2 regions of the Azospirillum sp. Sh1 genome follow, and region 2 is predicted to be linked to the other one. Evidence: predicted binding sites of a transcription regulator. Region 2 holds the regulator's gene; the other holds the start of a gene.
The links. The regulator PhoB, encoded in region 2, activates phosphate uptake and scavenging genes when phosphate is short. The targets are predictions, from matches to a motif close to TNTCATAAAACTGTCA.
Positions count from the first base shown of each region.

Region 1: ugpB (sn-glycerol-3-phosphate ABC transporter substrate-binding protein UgpB) is a predicted target of PhoB. The motif match lies at 8,021-8,036, and genes of this name have one in related genera.

Region 1 covers NZ_VTTK01000003.1:74,726-84,559, reverse strand. Annotated here, with positions in the region: gene FZ029_RS04935 (CobD/CbiB family cobalamin biosynthesis protein) at 1-330, shown strand, start outside; gene FZ029_RS04930 (hypothetical protein) at 339-1,061, opposite strand; gene FZ029_RS04925 (exopolyphosphatase) at 1,088-2,020, opposite strand; gene htpX (zinc metalloprotease HtpX) at 2,132-3,136, opposite strand; gene FZ029_RS04915 (succinate dehydrogenase assembly factor 4) at 3,230-3,418, shown strand; gene FZ029_RS04910 (sn-glycerol-3-phosphate import ATP-binding protein UgpC) at 3,428-4,492, opposite strand; gene ugpE (sn-glycerol-3-phosphate ABC transporter permease UgpE) at 4,532-5,380, opposite strand; gene ugpA (sn-glycerol-3-phosphate ABC transporter permease UgpA) at 5,377-6,261, opposite strand; gene ugpB (sn-glycerol-3-phosphate ABC transporter substrate-binding protein UgpB) at 6,451-7,806, opposite strand; gene FZ029_RS04890 (ATP-binding protein) at 8,091-9,737, opposite strand.
Region 2 covers NZ_VTTK01000013.1:37,494-47,327, reverse strand. Annotated here, with positions in the region: gene pstC (phosphate ABC transporter permease subunit PstC) at 1-596, shown strand, start outside; gene pstA (phosphate ABC transporter permease PstA) at 589-1,902, shown strand; gene pstB (phosphate ABC transporter ATP-binding protein PstB) at 2,018-2,764, shown strand; gene phoB (phosphate regulon transcriptional regulator PhoB) at 2,860-3,564, shown strand; gene FZ029_RS15150 (SAM-dependent chlorinase/fluorinase) at 3,712-4,440, shown strand; gene FZ029_RS15145 (Bax inhibitor-1/YccA family protein) at 4,524-5,249, opposite strand; gene FZ029_RS15140 (FtsX-like permease family protein) at 5,396-7,921, opposite strand; gene FZ029_RS15135 (ABC transporter ATP-binding protein) at 8,076-8,858, opposite strand; gene FZ029_RS15130 (arylesterase) at 8,971-9,591, shown strand; gene FZ029_RS15125 (FIST N-terminal domain-containing protein) at 9,595-9,834, shown strand, end outside.

The DNA.
Region 1 (9,834 bases), on a different contig from region 2:
CGGCTGGCCGGGCTGCTGCTGGCGCTGGCCGCGCCCTTCATCGGCACCGCCAAGGCCGGCGCCGCCCTGCGTGCGCTCGGCCGCGATGCCCGCAAGCATCCGTCGCTGAACATGGGCTGGCCCATCGCCGCAATGGCGGGCGCGCTGGGTCTGGCCCTGGGCGGGCCGCACCGCGACGGCGGCGTGGTCATCACCGAGAACTGGATCGGCGACGGCCGCGCCCGCGCCACCCCCGCCGACATCGGGCGAGCGCTCGCTCTATCGGCCGTCGCAGCATTGCTGCTGGTCGGATTGGTGGCGCTGCTGCTGTGGGGCGTGGCGGGGATTTAGGAACGGAGTCAGCCGGCCGCCTGCGGCCCGACATCCTCCACCATATAGAAGGGCCCCCGCCGGTCGCGTTCGACCCGCAGGATGAAGCGGCTGATCCCGCCGGCCTTGATGGTCCAGAGATCGTCGCCCTCATCCAGCGGACGAAGCTCCAGCTCGTCCGGCACCGGCGCTTCGCCCAGCCGCTTCAGGATGCGGTCGGCGCGGGTGCGGTCGATGGCGGGCAGGCTCTCGACGGCGCGGGCGTCGAAGCGGTCGCTCTTCACATAGCGGGTGCCGGCGCCCTGGATCGGGCTGGACGGCCGGCCCGGCTGCAGCCGCGCCCGCGCCGCCATCAGCTGCCAGCGCGCCGTGCCGCAGGCCAGCACCGCCGCGGCATGGACGGCGGCGACACGCTCGATCAGGTCGGGGAACAGCGGCATCAACTCGCGCCGCTTGTAGGCGACGCGGCTCATCAGGTCGTGGATCGAGCGTTCGGCGGTCGCGGCGGCGTCGGGCAACTCCACCGTTTCCGCCGCCAGCAGGGCCGGGATGGCGTCGAGCGCCGCTTCCCTCACCAGCGCGTCGATGCGGGCCAGCGCCGCCGCGCCGGCCGCATCGGTGCGGGCGATGGCGTCGGCCACCACCGGGCGGGCGCGGTCGAGCGCCTCCGCCCTCGGCACCTCGTCCGACAGGGCGGACAGCCAGCCGGCGTCGAACAGGGTGCCGTCGGGGAAGGGAGGAAAGGCGCTCAATCGCTCAGGATCCGATCGTTGGCCTGTCAGCCGTCCGCGCGCATGCGGGCGACGATGGCCTCCAATACCTCTTCGGCCCGGTCGTTGTCGACCTGGCAGGTGCCGGCTGCCTGATGGCCGCCGCCGCCATATTGCAGCATCAGCGGGCCGATGTCCGACTTCGAACTGCGGTTCAGGATCGACTTGCCGCAGGCCAGCACGGTGTTCTGCTGCTTCAGGCCCCAAAGCACATGGATCGACACGTTGGTGTCAGGGAACAGCGCGTAGATCATGAAGCGGTTGCCGGCATAGATCGTCTCCTCCTTGCGGAGGTCGAGCACGACGACGTTGCCGCGCACGGTGGCGCAGCGCTTCAGCTGGTCGACGAACAGTTCGGCATGCTGGGTGTAAAGCTCCACCCGCTCCTTCACGTCGGGCAGTTCCAGGATCTGCGCGATGGAGTGGCTGCGGCAGTAGTCGATCAGGTCCATCATCAGCTGGTAGTTCGACACCCGGAACTCGCGGAAACGGCCCAGGCCGGTGCGCGCGTCCATGATGAAGTTCAGCAGGGTCCAGCCGGTGGGGTTCAGGATGTCGTCGCGCAGGTACTGCGCCGAGTCGGCCTGATCGACCGCCAGCATCATCTCGTCGGAGATGGTGGGGAAACGCTCCTTCCCGCCATAGTAATCAAAGACGACGCGGGCGGCCGACGGTGCCTTGGGGTCGATGATGTGGTTGGGCTTCTCGCCGACGCGCATGGTCTCCGACAGGTGATGGTCGAACACCAGATGGGCGCCTTCGACATAAGGCAGGTTGGTGGTGATGTCGCGGCCGGTGATCTCGATCTTGCCGTCCTGCATGTCCTTGGGATGGACGAACTTGATCTCGTCGAGGATGCCCAACTCCTTCAGCAGGACGGCGCAGACGAGCCCGTCGAAGTCGGACCGGGTAACGAGGCGGTATTTCGCGGCGTCGGACATGCAAACTTCCCCTGGCGACCGTCATGGTTGAGCGCGTGCCGGAAGGGTAGTCGCCTACCCCTTCGGCGCGCAATGCTTTACCAGAGGCGCAGGGCCGAGATCAGCCCCGGATCAGCCCCACGGGCCGCGGTGGTTCTGCGGCATGAAGCCGCCCTGCCCACCTTGGCTGCCGCCCTGCGGCGGAGCCCCCCAGGGCGAGCGGCCGTCGCGCGGCGGGGTGTGGCCGCCACCGAAGCCGCCGGTAAAGCCTCCGGTCTGGGGCGCCATGGCGCGCAGCCGCGCCACCCGCTCGCCCATGTCGGGGTGGGTGGAAAACAGGCTGGCCATGCTGGCGCCGCTGAGCGGGTTGGCGATGAACAGGTGGGCGGTCGCCGGATGCGCCTCCGCCTGGTAATTGGGGATGTGGTTGGCGCTGTTGTGGATGTTGGTCAGCGCATCGGCCAGCCAGTTGGGACGGCCGCAGATCTCGGCGCCGATGCGGTCGGCCTCGAACTCGCGGGTGCGGCTGATCGCCATCTGCACCAGCGTCGCCGCGATTGGGGCGAGGATGGCGGCCAGGATCGCCCCGACCATGCCCAGCGGGTTGCCGCCGCGCTCGTCATTGCTGGAGCCGCCGAAGAACAGGCCGAAGTTGGCGAGCATCGACACCGCACCGGCGATGGTGGCGGTGATGGTCATGATCAGGGTATCGCGGTTCTTCACATGGGCCAGTTCATGCGCCATCACGCCGGCGATCTCCTCCGGCGTCAGGCGCTGCAGCAGGCCGGTGGTGGCGGCGACCGCCGCATGCTCCGGATCGCGGCCGGTGGCGAAGGCGTTGGGCTGGTCGTTCTCGATGATGTAGACGCGCGGCATCGGCAGGCCGGCGCGCTCCGCCAGCCGGGCGACGATGCCGTGGAATTCGGGGGCCGAGTAGCCATCGACCTCGCGGGCGCCGTACATCGACAGCACCATGTCGCCGGAATTCCAATAGCTGAACAGGTTCATGCCCAGCGCGAAGACGAAGGCGATGATCAGGCCGGTCTTGCCGCCCAGCAGGAAGCCGACCGCCATGAAGATCGCCGTCAGGCCGGCAAGGAGAATGGTGGTCTTCAGATAGCTGGTCATGATCGCCATATCGGTTCAGGATAAGCCGAGGCGGGGTAACCCGCCCTGATCCGAGATATGGGCCCGATCCGCGCCCCCGTTCAAGATGCCCGCAGCAGTGCGATGGATATGATGACCGAACCGACCAAGCCGCAGCAGGACGCCGCCGAGGCGGTGACCGCCACCGAAACCACGGAGATTACGGAGACCAAGGGTCCCGAACAGAAGCCCGGCGAGATTGGCGGCCCGAAGGGGCCGGAACCGACCCGCTACGGCGACTGGGAGTTCAAGGGACGCTGTTCGGACTTCTGATCGGAGGCATCACTCCATCCGGCGCCCGGTCACCGCGTCGAACAGGTGCAGGGCGCCGTCCTGCGGGGCGACCGTCAGACGGTCGCGCTCGCGCACGGTGGGGATGCCGGCCATGCGGACCAGCAGGCTCTCGCCGTCCGGCAGGCGGCCATAGACCACGGTGTCGGCCCCCAGCGCCTCCACCAGCTCGATCTCGATGGAAAAGCCTTCCGCGGCGACGGCCATATGCTCCGGCCGGATGCCGAGCTTCACCGGACGGCCGGCGTCGGTCGCGCGCGGCTGCGGCAGGGGCAGACGCTGGCCACCCGGCAGCAGCACCGCCTCGCCGCGGTCGTCGATGCGGCCGTCCAGCACATTCATCGGCGGCGAGCCGATGAATCCTGCGACGAACAGGCTGGCCGGGCGCTGGTAGACCTCCAGCGGCGTGCCGATCTGCTCGGCCACGCCATGGTTCATCACCAGGATGCGGTCGGCCAGAGTCATCGCCTCCACCTGATCGTGGGTGACGTAGAGGCTGGTGATGCCGAGCCGGTCCTGAAGCCGCTTGATCTCCACCCGCATCTGGGTGCGCAGCTTGGCGTCCAGGTTCGACAGCGGCTCGTCGAACAGGAAGGCGGCGGGTTCGCGGACGATGGCGCGACCCATGGCGACGCGCTGGCGCTGGCCGCCCGACAGCTGGCTCGGCCGGCGGTCGAGGAAGCGGGCGAGTTCGAGGATGTTCGCCGCCTTGTCGACGCGGGCGCGGATCTCCGCCTTCGGAATGCCGCGGATCTTCAGGCCGTAGGCCATGTTGTCGAAGACCGTCATGTGCGGATAGAGCGCGTAGTTCTGGAACACCATCGCGATGTCGCGGTCCTTGGGGTCCAGGTGATTGACCACGCGCCCGCCGATGGCGATCTCGCCGCCGGTGATGCCTTCCAGCCCGGCGACCATGCGCAGCAGGGTGGACTTGCCGCAGCCGGACGGGCCGAGCAGGACGAGGAATTCGCCGTCCTGGATCGCGATGTCGATGCCCTTGATCGCTTCGACCGGGCCGTAGGACTTGCGGACGTTGCGGATTTCAACGGTTGCCATTGTTCTTTCCCTTCGCCCGCGCTTACTTTTCGCTGTCCATTATTTTTCACTATCAACTAGGCCTTTGACGAACCAGCGCTGCATGAACACCACCACCGCCACCGGCGGCAGCATCGCCAGCACCGTGGTCGCCATGATGATGTGCCAGTCGTTGGCCGATTCGCCGGTGCCGATCATCTTGGTGATGCCGGTCACGATGGTTTCCATGTCGCCGCTGCTGGTGACCAGAAGCGGCCAAAGATACTGGTTCCAGCCATAGATGAAGAGGATGACGAACAGTGCCGCGATGTTGGTGCGCGACAGCGGCAGCACAACGTCGATGAAGAAGCGCACCGGCCCGGCGCCGTCGATCTTCGCCGCTTCCAGCAACTCGTCCGGGATGGTCAGGAAGAACTGGCGGAACAGCAGCGTCGCGGTGGCCGAGGCGATCAGCGGGATGGCCAGCCCGGCATAGGTGTTGATCAGGCCCAGATCGGCGACGACCTTGTAGGTCGGGATGATCCGCACCTCCACCGGCAGCATCAGCGTGATGAAGATCAGCCAGAAGAAGGCCATGCGCAGCGGAAAGCGGAAAAAGGCGACCGCATAGGCCGACAGGATGGAAATGGCGATCTTGCCCAGCGCGATGGACAGCGCCATCACCAGGCTGTTCAGCATCATCTTGCGGACGGGCGTGTACATGGCGCGCTCGCCCGCCTCGCCGACCCAGGCCTGGGCGTAGTTGGCCGCCCCCTCCCCGCCCGGCCACAGCGGCAGCCCGCCGCGCCCGATGGTGCCGGCGTCCCAGGTGGAACCGATCAGCGTCACGTAGATCGGATAGGCGAAGATCAGCACGCCGGCGATCAGGACGATGTGCGGCACCAGATCGATGAAACGGGTCTGCTTCATGAGTAATGGACCTTGCGCTCGACGAAGCGGAACTGCACCGCGGTCAGCGCGATGACGATCACCATCAGGATCACCGACTGGGCCGACGACCCGCCGAGGTCGTTGTTGACCACGCCGTCCTGATAGACACGGAAGATCAGCGTCTCCGTCGCCTTGCCCGGCCCGCCCTGGGTCAGGGCGTGGATGGTGCCGAAGGTCTCGAAGAAGGCGTAGACCATGTCGACCACCAGCAGGAAGAAGGTGGTCGGCGACAGCAGCGGGAAGGTGATCGTCCAGAAGCGCCGCACCGGCCCGGCGCCATCGATGCTGGCCGCCTCCATCACCGAGCGCGGGATCGCCTGCAGCCCGGCCAGGAAGAAGATGAAGTTGTAGGACACCTGCTTCCAACTGGCGGCCATGATCACCATCACCAGCGCCTGCCCGCCGTTCAGCCGGTAATCCCAGTCATAGCCGAGCGACCGAAGCGCACGGCCGAAGGACCCGATGTCGGGATTGAAGATGAACATCCACAGCACCGCCGCGACTGCCGGAGCCAGCGCATAGGGCCAGATCAGCAGCGTCTTGTAGGCGCTGGCGCCCTTGATCTTCGAGTCGGCCAGCACCGCCAGCAGCAGCGCCACGCCCATCGCCAGCACCGTCACCGCGACGCTGAAGATCACCGTGGTCTTCAGCGTGTCGAGATAGTTCGGATCGCCCAGCACATGGGTGAAATTCTCGAACCAGACGAACTCGCTGCGGATGCCGAAGGCGTCCTGCAGATGCACCGACTGCCAGATCGCATTGGCTGCCGGCCAGATGAAGAACACCAGCGTCACCGCCACCTGCGGCGCAAGCAGCAGATAGGGCAACAGCCGGCTGTCGAAGGTGACGCGACGCTGCAAAGGATGGTCTTTCTATTTTATGCCCTCTCCCGCCCCGGGAGAGGGAGGGGACCCACCGCGAAGCGGTGGGGAGGGTGAGGGGCATTCCAGACATGGATTCTTGATCCTTGCCTCAACCCTCACCCTTCCCGCTTCGCGGGCCCCTTCCCTCTCCCGGGTCGGGAGAGGGAAATTTACGTTCAGCCGAAATCAGCCCTTGTTGGCCCGCTCGAAGTTGCGGAGCACGGTGTTGCCGCGCTTGATCGAGGCGTCCAATGCTTGGCGGGCGTCCTGCTGGCCCTGGAAGGCCTTCTCAAGCTCTTCCTGGATGATGTTGCGGATTTCCGGCAGGTTGCCCAGACGCAGGCCCATGCTGTTCTCGGTGGTGGGCGTGCGGGTCAGCTGCGCGGCCGGCACGTCGGCACCGGGGTTCTTTTCGTAATAGCCCTGCGCCTTGGCGATCTCGATACCCTTCAGCGTCACCGGGACATAGCCGGTGTCCATGTGCCACTTGGCGTCGACCTCGGGCTTGGCGAGATAGGTGAAGAACTGCGACACCGCCTTGTATTCGGCCGGGGTGCGCTTGGGCGAGGTCATCACCCAGAAGGCGGCGCCGCCGATGATGCCGTTCTTCGGGTCGTTGTTGGCGAATTCCGGCCAGTAGGGCAGCGGCGCGGCGCCCCAGGCGAAGGTCGCCTCCTTCAGGATGCGGCTGCGCAGCGAGGACGACCCCTGGATCATCGCGCACTCGCCCGACGGGAACAGCGCGTCCGGCTTGTTGTCACGGCCGCCGTACTTGAACAGCCCGTCCTTCTGCATGTCGATCAGCGTCTGGACATGCTTGACGTAGAGCGGGGCATCGATCTTCAGCTCGGCGTTCAGCCCGCCATAACCGTTCGCCTGGGTGGCGAAGGGCGTGTTGTGGATTGCGCCCAGCTGTTCAAGCTGCACCCAGGTCGGCCAGGAGGTGGTGAAGGGGCAACTGGACCCCGACGCCTTCAGCTTCTTCGCCGCATCGATCAGTTCCGGCCAGGTCGCCGGCGGCTTGGCGGGGTCGAGGCCGGCCTTCTGGAAGGCGTCCTTGTTGTAGAACATGATGGCGGTGGAGCTGTTGAACGGCAGCGCCATCATCTTCCCGTCCTTGGACGAGTAGTAGCCCTTGACCGCCGGGATATAGGCGTTGGGGTCGAAGGACGCGCCCGTTTCCTGCATCAGCTGATAGACCGGCTTCACCGCCGGGCCGGCGGCCATCATGGTCGCGGTCCCGACCTCGAACATCTGCACGATGTGCGGCGCGTTGCCGGCGCGGAAGGCGGCGATCGCCGCCTGCATCGTCTCCGGATAGCTGCCCTTGTAGGAGGCGTTGACCTGGACCGTCTGCTGGCTGTCGTTGAAGTCCTTGACGATCTGCTCCAACTGGCCGCCCAGCGGCTGCGGCAGACCGTGCCAGAAATCGATCACCGTCTTGGATTGCGCCAGCGCGGTGCCCGGCAGGGCGGCGGCGAACAGCAGCGCGGTGGCGGTGGCGGCGCCCGTCAGGAGGGCAAGCTTGCGGCGGGTCAACATGCGGTGGGTCTCCCTATCCCGGTATGGTGCGCGGTTGTCATGAGGGCAACGGGTTGCCGTCCCGCGACGCTTTCGTGAAGTTTTGGTGGCAGACGCATTCGGCCGTGTGTGCGATTGCGAAAAAGACCGGCTGCCCGATGGTCGCTTCCGAAATTGTTTGGTTGCTCTAAGCGTCACACTGCGCACGCATACCAGGGTCTGTCAAGACGCCGCTTTACAGTTTTATGACGTGAAAACCTAAGCGGTGAAATGTTGCGGAGCGAAAATGCGCAGGCGCGGAATGCCTAACGCGGGCAAGCGGTGTTGCAGGCGGTGTCGGCTCGCCGTCCGCCGGTCAGGAGGGCTCCCCGTCCGGCCTTCAGGCTGTGGCTCAGCAGGCGGCGCAGGGCGGCGGGGTCGCAGGGCTTGTGGACCAGGGGAAAGCCGCTGCGGTCGACGCTGCGCAGCCGGTCGGGATCGGTATCGCCGGTGACGATGACGCCCGGCACCCGCCGGCCGCAGCGGGCGCGCACGGCCTGGATGGCGTCGATGCCGGTCTCCGGCCCCGACAGCCGCAGGTCCGACAGCACGAGATCGGGGGGCGCGGCCCCCCCATCCAGCCCGGCGCAGGCCTCGTCGATGCCGCGGGCGGGGATGACGGCATAGCCCCAGCCCTGCAACAGCAGCCCGATCCCCTCCAGCTGCATCGCGTCGTCCTCGATCACCAGCACCGTGCCGGCGACCGAGGAAGCGGCGGCGGAAGCGGACTGGCCGACCGCCGGGTCAGGGTCGTCGCTGTCGGCGGACCCGTCGTCCGACCGGTCGCCGTCATTGCCGGCCAGCGGGACCTCCACCGCGAAGACGGAGCCTTTGCCGGGCTTGGAGCGCACCGTCACCGGATGCCCCAACACCTGCGCCAGCCGCCGCACGATGGCAAGACCAAGGCCCAGCCCCTGCTTGCGGTCGCGTCCGGGATTGCCGAGCTGGTGGAAGTCCTCGAAGATCACTGTTTGGTTGGACGGATCGATGCCGACGCCGGTGTCCCACACCTCGATGCGCAGGTTCTCACCGCGCCGCCGCGCCGCCAGCAGGATGCCGCCCTTCAGGGTGTAGCGCAGCGCGTTGGCCATGATCGGCCGCAGCAGCCGCTCCATCAGCACCGGATCGCTGGTCACCTGGGCATCGAGCGGGTGGACGTTGAAGCGCAGCCCCTTGGCCTCCGCCTCCGGCCCGAACTCCTCCAGCATCTTGGCGAGCAGTTCGTCGACCGGGAAGGTCTGCGGATTGGCGGTGACCAGCCCGGCTTCCAGCGCCGAGACCTCCAGCAGGGCGCGCAGCAGGGTCTCGCCGCCGATGATCGCCTGCTCCAGCTTGTTCGCCAGCTCGATGGAGGCCGGATCGGTCAGCCGGCCGCTCAGCAGATGGTGGAACAGGTGCATCGCCTGGAAGGGCTGGCGCAGGTCGTGGCTGGCCGCGGACAGGAACTTGCCCTTGGCGGTGCGGGCGCGTTCGGCATCGGCACGCGCCTGCGCGGTCTCCGCCCGCGCTTCGGCCAAGGCGGCGGCAATGACATCGGCAGCAGGGGCATCGGCGCTCAGCGCCACCGCGCGAATCCGCCCGCCGGCATCCGCCACCGGGGTCAGCGCCAGCGCAGACGGCAGGCCGGGAAACGGGCCGTCTGCGCCGGCCGCCATGCCGGCCGGCATACCTGTGGTCATCACCTGCCGCCGCAGCCGCTCGATTCCGTCCGCGGTGCCGGCGGGCAGACCGGCCTCCGCCAGGGTCCTCCCCTCCGCCGCGTCCGGCGGGCAGCCGAGAGCGTCGGTGAAGGCACGATTCGCCACCAGCACACGCCCATCCTCGCCAAGCAGGGCCTGGGGTGATCCGCCGGCCGACAGCAGGGCGTCCAACCAATCCTCGCGCGTCGGCATTTGTTCTGGGATGAGAGGCATCGGCATGTACTCGGCAAGGCTACGGGAAAGACCAACAACAGGAAAACGGGCGGCAGGACCGGCGATAAAAGGGAGGTCCACAGACCACTGCGTTACC
Region 2 (9,834 bases):
GCGGCGTGCGCACCTGGCTGAAGCCGGCGCTGGAGATCCTGGCCGGCATCCCGACGGTGGTCTACGGCTTCTTCGCCGCGCTGACCATGGCGCCCTTCGTCCGCTCTGTGGGCGAGGCGCTGGGGCTGGACGTCAGTTCGGAATCGGCGCTGGCGGCCGGCATCGTCATGGGGGTGATGATCATCCCCTTCGTCAGCTCGCTGTCGGACGACGTCATCAACGCGGTGCCGCAGAGCTTGCGTGACGGCTCCTACGGCCTCGGCGCCACCAAGTCGGAAACGATCAGGCAGGTGGTCCTGCCGGCGGCGCTGCCGGGCATCGTCGCCGCGGTGATGCTGGCGGTCAGCCGCGCCATCGGCGAGACGATGATCGTCACCATGGCGTCCGGCCTGACCGCCAACATGACCGCCAACCCGCTGCAGGCGGTGACCACCGTCACCACCCAGATCGCCACGCTGCTGGTCGGCGACCAGGAGTTCGACAGCCCGAAGACGCTGTCGGCCTTCGGCCTCGGCCTCGTGCTGTTCCTCGTCACGCTCTGCCTCAACATGGTCGCCCTGCGGGTGGTCCGGACCTATCGGGAAAAATATGACTGACCTCGTCGAGCAGGACGTGGCGGCCGTGACGCCATCCCCTGCCCCTGCCACCCCCGTGAAATCGCGCCTGCGCAGCGAGGCCTTCGCCCGCCGTCTGCGCGCCCGCCATGCCGCGGAGCGCCGCTTCCGGCTGGCCGGGGCCGCCGCGGTGGCGCTGGCGGCGCTGATCCTGGTGCTGCTGCTGGGCTCCATCGTTACCAAGGGCGCTAGTGCCTTCCTGGAGGCGCGGATCCGGCTGGAGGTGACGCTCGATCCGGCGGAGGTCGCCGACCGCAACTACACCGCCCTGCTGCGCCGGGCGCTCTACGCCCACTTCCCGCAGGTCACCGACCGCGCTGGCCGCCGCGTGCTGAACGACCTCCTGTCGTCGGGCGCGCCGTACGAGCTGGAAACGATGGTCGCCAAGGACCCGGCGCTGGTCGGGACGACCCGGACCGTCTGGGTACGCGCCGACGACCAGATCGACCAGCTGGTGAAGGGCGGCTATCGCCGCGACCTGCCGGAGAGCGAGCGCGGCCTCAGCGACGCCAAAGTCGCGGCGGCCGACGCGCTGCTGGCGTCCGGCGCGCTGGCGCAGGGCTTCAACACCACCCTGTTCACCGCCGGCGACAGCCGCGAACCGGAACAGGCGGGCATCGGCGGCGCCATCGTCGGCTCGCTGCTGACCCTGCTGGTGACCATGGCGCTGTCGGTGCCGGTCGGCATCTCCGCCGCGGTCTATCTGGAGGAATTCGCGCCGAAGAACCGCTGGACCGATCTGATCGAGGTGAACATCAACAACCTCGCCGCGGTGCCGTCGATCATCTTCGGCCTGCTGGGCCTCGCGGTGTTCCTCGGCTTCTTCGGCATGCCGCGCTCCGCCCCGCTGGTCGGCGGGCTGGTGATGGCGCTGATGACACTGCCGGTCATCATCATCGCGTCCCGCGTCGCGCTGAAGGCGGTGCCGCCGTCGATCCGCGAGGCGGCGCTGGGCATCGGCGCCTCGCCCCTGCAGACGGTGCTGCACCATGTGCTGCCGCTGGCGATGCCCGGCATCCTGACCGGCACCATCATAGGCATGGCCCGCGCACTGGGCGAGACGGCGCCGCTGCTGATGATCGGCATGGTCGCCTTCATCGTCGACATCCCCCACGGGCTGACCGACAGCGCCACGGTGCTGCCGGTGCAGATCTACATGTGGGCCGACAGTCCGGAACGTGCCTTCACCGAGCGCACCTCCGCGGCGATCCTGATCCTGCTCGGCGTCCTGATCCTGCTGAACGGGGCGGCCGTGATCCTGCGCAAGATTTTCGAGAGACGGTGGTGAGCGCCCCATGAGCATTCCAGGCAGCATTAAAAGCGGCATCCCGAGCCAGTTGAAGCTGCGGCCCCGTGGCGACCGGCAACCGAACCGGGCGTCCGGCGCCGCCCTGCCTGCCAAGATGACCGCCCGCGGGGTGAAGGTGTTCTACGGCGCCAAGCAGGCGTTGAAGGGCATCGATCTCGACATCCAGGAAAACCGGGTGCTGGCGCTGATCGGCCCGTCCGGCTGCGGCAAGTCCACCTTCCTGCGCTGCCTGAACCGGATGAACGACACCGTCGAGGGGTGCCGGGTCGAAGGGCGGATCGCGCTCGACGGTGAGGACGTCTATGGCAAGGCCGTCGATGCGGTGCAGCTGCGCGCCCGTGTCGGCATGGTGTTCCAGAAGCCGAACCCCTTCCCGAAATCGATCTACGACAACGTCTCCTACGGCCCGCGCATCCACGGACTCGCTTCCGGACGCGACGAGTTGGACGAGGTGGTGCAGACCTCGCTGAAGCGCGCCGGCCTGTGGGCGGAGGTCAAGGACCGCCTGCGCGAACCCGGCACCAGCCTGTCCGGCGGCCAGCAGCAGCGGCTGTGCATCGCCCGCGCCATCGCCGTCAGCCCCGAGGTGATCCTGATGGACGAGCCCTGCTCGGCGCTCGACCCCATCGCGACCGCCCATATCGAGGAGCTGATCGACGAGCTGCGGGCCAACTACACCATCGTCATCGTCACCCACAACATGCAGCAGGCCGCCCGCGTGTCGCAGCGCACCGCCTTCTTCCATCTGGGCGAGATGGTGGAGTGCGACGACACCGAGGAGATCTTCACCAACCCGCGCGACGAGCGCACCCAGGGCTACATCACCGGCCGCTATGGCTGAGCCGCTGTCCCTATGCCCGCCCCCCTTCCCTCCTGTGTTGAAAAGGCTGTGCCATGCCGGTTAACGTCGAGACGCGCGCTGTGAACGGAGCCACCATGAACGCGGCCCTCAAGCCGCTCGTCCTGATCGTCGAGGACGAGGCCGACATCCTGACGCTGCTGAAGTACAACCTGGAAAAGGAAGGCTTCCGCGTCGCCACCGCCAGCGACGGCGAGGAGGCCCTGCTGGCCGCCGGCGAACAGACGCCGCACATCGTGCTGCTCGACTGGATGCTGCCGCTGATGAGCGGTCTGGAGGTGTGCCGCCAGCTGCGCCGCAATGCCAAGACCCGCGACATCCCGATCATCATGCTGACCGCCCGCGGCGAGGAAGGCGACCGGGTGCGCGGCCTGAATTCCGGCGCCGACGACTATATCACCAAGCCCTTCTCACCGACCGAGCTGGTCGCCCGCATGCGCGCGGTTTTGCGCCGCGCCTCCCCCGGCATGACCGACGAGGTGCTGACCTTCGCCGACGTGACGATGGACTTGGCCGCCCACCGCGTACGCCGCAACAGCCGGGACGTACATCTCGGACCCACCGAATTCCGCCTGCTGCGCCACTTCATGCAGCATCCCGGCCGCGTTTTTTCGCGTGAACAGCTGCTCGATCTGGTGTGGGGCCATGACGTGTACGTCGAGCCGCGTACGGTCGACGTACACATCCGCCGCCTGCGCAAGGCGATGAATGAAGAGGACGAATTGGACCTGATCCGCACCGTGCGGTCGGCGGGCTACGCGCTGGATACGAAGTCGATGTGAGGGTATTGGCATTGATTGCCCCCTCCCCATCCCTCCCCCACCTTCGGTGGGAGAGGGTGCCTTCTGCGAAGCGGCGGCAGTCCCCTCTCCCGCGATAGCGGGGGAGGGTTAGGGAGGGGGGCAAGGCTACGGAGGGAGCAACACCGCATGATCCTGCTCTTCACCGACTTCGGCCTCTCCGGCCCCTATACCGGCCAGATGAAGGCGGTGTTGGCGCAACAGGCGCCCACCGTCCCCGTCATCGATCTGTTCGCCGACGCCCCCGCCTTCGACCCGCAGCTCTCCGCCTATCTGCTGGCGGCCTACGCCCCGGCCTTCCCGGCCGGCAGCGTCTTCCTCTGCGTGGTCGATCCCGGCGTCGGCACCGAACGGTGGCCGGTGATGGTCGAGGCCGACGGGCGGTGGTTCGTCGGTCCCGACAATGGCCTGTTCGCCCTGATCGCCCGCCGCGCAACGTCGCTAAACGCCTGGACCATCGACTGGATTCCCGATCGGCTGTCCGCCAGCTTCCACGGCCGCGACCTGTTCGCCCCCGTCGCCGCCGGCCTCGCCACCGGCCGCAGCATCGAGCGCAGTCCGCTCGCCCCCGCCGCCATCGACCGCCCCGACTGGCCGGACGAGTTGGCCCGCATCGTCTATGTCGACGTCTACGGCAACGCCATGACCGGCATGCGCGCCGCCGCCCTGCCCGCCGATGCGGTGCTGACCGCCGCCAGCAGCCGCATCGCCCGCGCCCGCACCTTCGGCGCCGTCGGGCCGGGACAGCCGCTGTGGTACGAGAACTCCAACGGGTTGGCGGAGATCGCGGTCAACCGCGGGCGGGCCGACCGGGTGCTGGGTCTGGCGGTCGGCGACCCGGTGATCGTTGAGACCTGACCAAAAGAAAACCGCCCGGAAGCGGGGGGCTTCCGGGCGGCTGCTGCTTTGATCCGATGCTTGTCCGATCAGGCGTCTCGGGATCAGTCGTTGTTGCGCTGGCCCAGGAACTGCAGCAGGAACTGGAACAGGTTGATGAAGTCCAGGTACAGCGTCAGGGCGCCCATCAGGGCCAGCTTGCCGGTGCTCTCGTGATCGTAGCCCTCGGCGTAGCTTTCCTTGATCGACTGCGTGTCATAGGCGGTCAGACCGGTGAAGATCAGCACGCCGATGGCGGAGATCGCGAAATGCAGGGCCGGCGACTGGAAGAAGATGTTCGCCAGGCCGGCGATCACCAGGCCGATGACGCCCATCATCAGGAACGAGCCCATCTTCGACAGGTCGGCCTTCGTGGTGTAGCCGTAGAGGCTCATCGCCAGGAAGGTGGCGGCGGTGACGAAGAAGGTCAGCGCGATCGACGCCCCGGTGAAGACCAGGAAGATGGCCGACATCGACAGGCCCATGGCACCGCAATAGGCCCAGAAGATCATCTGTGCCGATGCGAAGGACAGGCGCTGGATGCCGAAGGACAGCACCATGACGAAGGCCAGCGGGGCCAGCATCACTACCCACTTCAGCGGCGTGCCGAAAATGGCCTGGAGCATGGCCGGGCTGGACGACACGAGCGCGGCGACCAGACCCGTCAGGATCAGGCCGGCACCCATGTAGTTGTACACGCGCAGCATGTGCTGGCGCAGGCCTTCGTCGAAGTATCCCCGATCTGTCGCGCGGCCTGCGGTCGCGAAGCGGTTATAGGTCGGGTCTGCCATGGTTTGGTTTCCTCGGTGGAATTGGGTGATCCCGTCGCAGGACATATTGGCGAGCCCGCCATGCGGTTCAATAGGAATCGACAGCGCTTTTTCTAGATGAAAAAGCTTTCACGATTCGTTTTTCCTGCGGCTTTCTGACGCGCGAATCATTCGTTCCGAAGCAATGGCGCCGAAGGCTGGCCCAAAGCCCGCCAAGTACCATAGAACCCGAAAGCAAGCGTGATCGCCGTGCTCAGCAATGCGGTGGTGACCACCGCCGACGGCAGGAAGTTCCACTCCCAATGCATCAGGAACGTCAGCACGGCCCAGGCGGTCAGCGTGCCGATGATGCCGGCAATGACCGCGGTCAGCAGACCCAACAGCCCGTATTCCAGCAGAAAGGCGCGCAGCACGTCGCCGCGCGTGGCCCCCAGCACCTTCAGGACAACCGCGTCGTAGACCCGGCGGCGGTGCCCGGCGGCGACTGCGCCGGCCAGAACCAGCGTGCCGGCGGCCAGCGTGATGCCGGCGACGATGCGCACCGCGGTGCCGATATGGCCCAGCATTTCCGACACCGTGTCCAGCGCGTCCTTCACCCGCACCATGGTGATGTTGGGGAAGCGTTGCAGCACGGCGCGCTGCACCTGCGTTTCGGCATCCGGCGTGGCGCGGACGGTGGCGACCCAGGTCTGCGGCGCGCCTTCCAGCGTGCCGGGGGCGAAGACCATGGTGAAGTTGATCGCCATGCTGCTGAAATCGGCGGAGCGCACGTTGGCGACCTTCGCCTCGATGCTGCGGCCCAGAATGTTGATGGTCATGGTGGCGCCGGGACCGATGCCGAAGGCCTCGGCCACGCTCTGGTGGATGGAGATCAGCGGCGGCCCGGCATAATCCTGCGGCCACCAGCTGCCGGCGGTGACGGTGGAATGCTTCGGCACCGTCGCGGAATAGGTGATGCCGCGGTCGCCGGCCAGGATCCAGGCCTGCTCCGGATTGATCAGCGCCTTTTCGGCCTCCTGCCCGTTCACCCGTTCGATCCGGCCGCGCAGGCTCGGCACCGCTTCGAAGGCGCTGGTGCCGGGGACGGCGGTCACGAGGTCGCGCAAGGGATCGAACTGGTCACGCTGGATGTCGACGAAGAAGAAGGCCGGGGCGTCCTGCGGGATCGTCTCCGACACCCGGCGGGCGAAGTTTCCCTGGATCAGCGCGATGGCGACCAGCACCGTCAATCCCAGCCCCAGCGACAGCACCACCGCCGCCGTCGGATTGCCCGGCCGGTGCAGGTTGGCGAGCGCCAGCCGCAGCCCAGGGCGCCTGACGCGCCCCACCCGCTTGGCCCCCCAGGTGACCAGGGCGGCAGCGGCGCGGAAGGCGAGGAAGGTGGCGATGGACCCGCCGACGAACCACAGGGCGAAGATCTTGTTGTGCGCGGTCAGCACGGCCAGCCCGGCGAGCGCCAGGGCCGACAGGATCATCGCGACGGTATAGGGCGTGCGCGGCCGGCCACCCGCCGGGGCGATCACGTCGCGGAACAGGGCGCCAGCCGGCACCTCGCGCGCCCGGCCGAGCGGCCACAGCGAGAAGGTCAGCGCCGTCAGCACGCCATAGAGGGCGGCGAGTGCCAGGGCTCCGGGATAGACGCCGATATGGGCCGATACCGGCAGCACGCCGTCGAGCAGCCGCCCCAGCGCCAGCGGCGCCACCGCGCCCAGCGCCAGTCCGATAACGATTCCTAGCAGCGCCAACGCCAGGATCTGCGCCAGATAGAGCTGGAACACCAGGGCGCCGGGCGCGCCGATGCACTTCATCATGGCGATGGTGCGGGCGCGTGAGTCCAGATGGCTGCGCACCGCGTTGCCGACCCCGACGCCGCCGACCAGCAGCGCGGTCAGCCCGACCAGGGTCAGGAACAGCGTCATGCGGTCGATGAAGCGTTCGATCTGCGGCGAGGCGTTGGTGTAGTCGCGCATCCGCCAGGGCGCATCGGGGAAGCGGGCGCGAAGGGTCTCCTGCCACGCCTTCAGGTCGGTTTGCGGCGGCAGAGCCACCTTGGTGCTCCACCAGGTGAGGCTGCCCGGTTGCAGCAACCCGGTGCCCTGAAGCGACGGCAGCGCCACCAGCACCCTCGGTCCCAGCGAAAAGGCGTTGGAGGACGCGCGGTCCGGCTCGCGGTCCAGCACGGCGGCGACGCGGTAGGCGCCTTCGCCGATGCGGATGGTTTCGCCGGGCTTCACGCCCAACCGGTCGACCAGACTGGCCTCGATCACCGCGCCCCAGCGACCGTCCTTCTGTGCCAGCGCATCCCGCAGGTCGCCGCCGCTCTCCAGCGTGACGGTGCCGTAGAGTGGATAGAGATCGTCCACCGCCTTCAACTCGACCAGGGAGGAGCGCGTCTCGTCTGCGGCACGGGCCATCGCCCGCATCTCGGCGGAGGTTGACACCCTGCCATCGGCTTTCAGCGCCGCCATCTGCTCGTCGGCCGGTGGGCTGTAGAGTTGCCGCAACGCGACGTCACCGCCCAGGATCGACCGCCCGTCGCTCGCCAGCCCGTCGAGCAGCCCGCTCGACACCGACTGCACCGAGGCGATGGCCGCCACCCCCAGCGCGAGGCAGGCGAGGAAGACCCAGAACCCCTTCAGGCCGGTGCGCAGCTCCCGCCGGGCAAGGCGGAGCGCGAGGGGGAGGTTGGTCATGCGCGTGCCCCCTCCCTAACCCTCCCCCGCTTCGCGGGAGAGGGAACTGCCGCCGTTATGCAAATCACCCCTCTACCGCGAAGCGGGGGAGGGAGGGACCCGCGGCGAAGCCGTGGGAGGGAGGGGGCACCCGGCGCTTGTTCAGCCATCCCCCTCACTCCCCCGCCGCCTGCAGCTTCGCGCGGCGGGCCGCCTGCCCGTCGTCGGCGATCCGCCCGTCGGCCAGCCGCACCGTGCGGTCGCAGCGCGCGGCCAGCGTCTGGTCGTGGGTGATCAGCACCAGCGTCGTGCCCCGCCGCTCGGCCAGATCGAACAGCAGCTTTATGATGGTGGCGCCGGTGTCGATGTCGAGGTTGCCGGTCGGCTCGTCCGCCAGCAGAAGCGACGGCTCGGTGACGAAGGCTCGGGCCAATGCGGTGCGCTGCTGCTCGCCGCCGGATAGCTGGCCGGGATAATGGTGGATGCGGTGGCCAAGCCCTACCTGTTCCAGCCCGATGCGGGCGCGGTCGAAAGCGTCGGCGACCCCGGCGAATTCCAGCGGGATGGCGACATTCTCCAGCGCCGTCATGGTCGGCACCAGATGGAAGGCCTGGAAGACGATACCGACATGCTGCCGGCGGAACCGCGCCAAGCCATCCTCGTTCAAGCGGCCGAGATCCTGGCCGGCAACGCGGACGGTGCCGCCGCTGGGGCGTTCCAGACCGGCCATCACCATCATCATGGTCGACTTGCCGGAGCCGCTGGGACCGACCACGCCGACCCGCTCCCCGGCCGTCACCTGAAGATTCACGCCGCGCAGGATGTTGACGGGTCCGGCACCGCTGTCCAATTTCAGGTGGACGTCGTCGAGTTCAACGATGGAATCGTTGCCAATGGAATCGTTGGGGGACAAGGCGATGGATTTTGACGACGTTGCAGGGGACTGAGCCTTGGGCATGCGATTCTCGCACAAGCGGAACGGACCATCGCCATATGGCGCGACCCGCCGGGCTTTCAACACGGGCGCCTTCGCCGCGGCGCTGGCCTTCGTCTTTGCCGCAGGGGTGCCGATGACCGTTCCGACCCGCGCAAACGCCGCGCAGCCGGTGAAGCTGCTGGCGCTGGGCGACAGCCTGACCGCGGGCTACGGCTTGCCGGAACAGCAGGGCTTCACCCGCCAGCTGGAGAAGGCGCTGGCCGCCAAGGGCTACAGCGTCACCGTCATCAATGCCGGCGTATCGGGCGACACCACCGCCGGCGGCCGGGCGCGGCTGGACTGGGCGCTGGCCGACAAGCCGGACGCCGCCATCGTCGAGCTGGGCGCCAACGACATGCTGCGCGGGCTCGATCCCGATCAGGCCAAGGCGAACCTCGACACCATCCTCAAGTCGCTGAAGGATCGCAGGATCCCGACCCTGCTGGCCGGCATGCTCGCCTCGCCCAGCCTGGGCAAGCCCTACACCGATAGGTTCAACGCCATCTATCCCGATCTGGCGAAAGCCTACGACCTGCCGCTCTATCCCTTTTTCCTCGATGGGGTGGCGCTGGACCGGTCGCTGATCCAGCCGGACGGGATGCATCCCAATGCCCAGGGCGTGGCGGTGATCGTGGAGCGCATCCTGCCCTCCGTCACCGCGCTGCTCGACGGCCTCCCCAATATCGGCAAGACTACCGTCAAAACCGGAGGCTGACCCATGACCGTGACCCTGGACAGCGACACCCGCTTTCGCGCCGCCTGCGCCGCCGGGGCGGAATGGGGACCGACGGTCAAGGCCTGTCTCGACCGGCTGGGACCGGTCGCCGGCTGCAACCTGGGCTTCCTCTACCTGACCGACGGGCTGGCGGAGCATGCGACCAGCATCGTCACCCTGCTGCGCGGCGTCACCGGCATCCGCCATTGGGTCGGCACCGCCGGCATCGGCGTGATGGCCAAT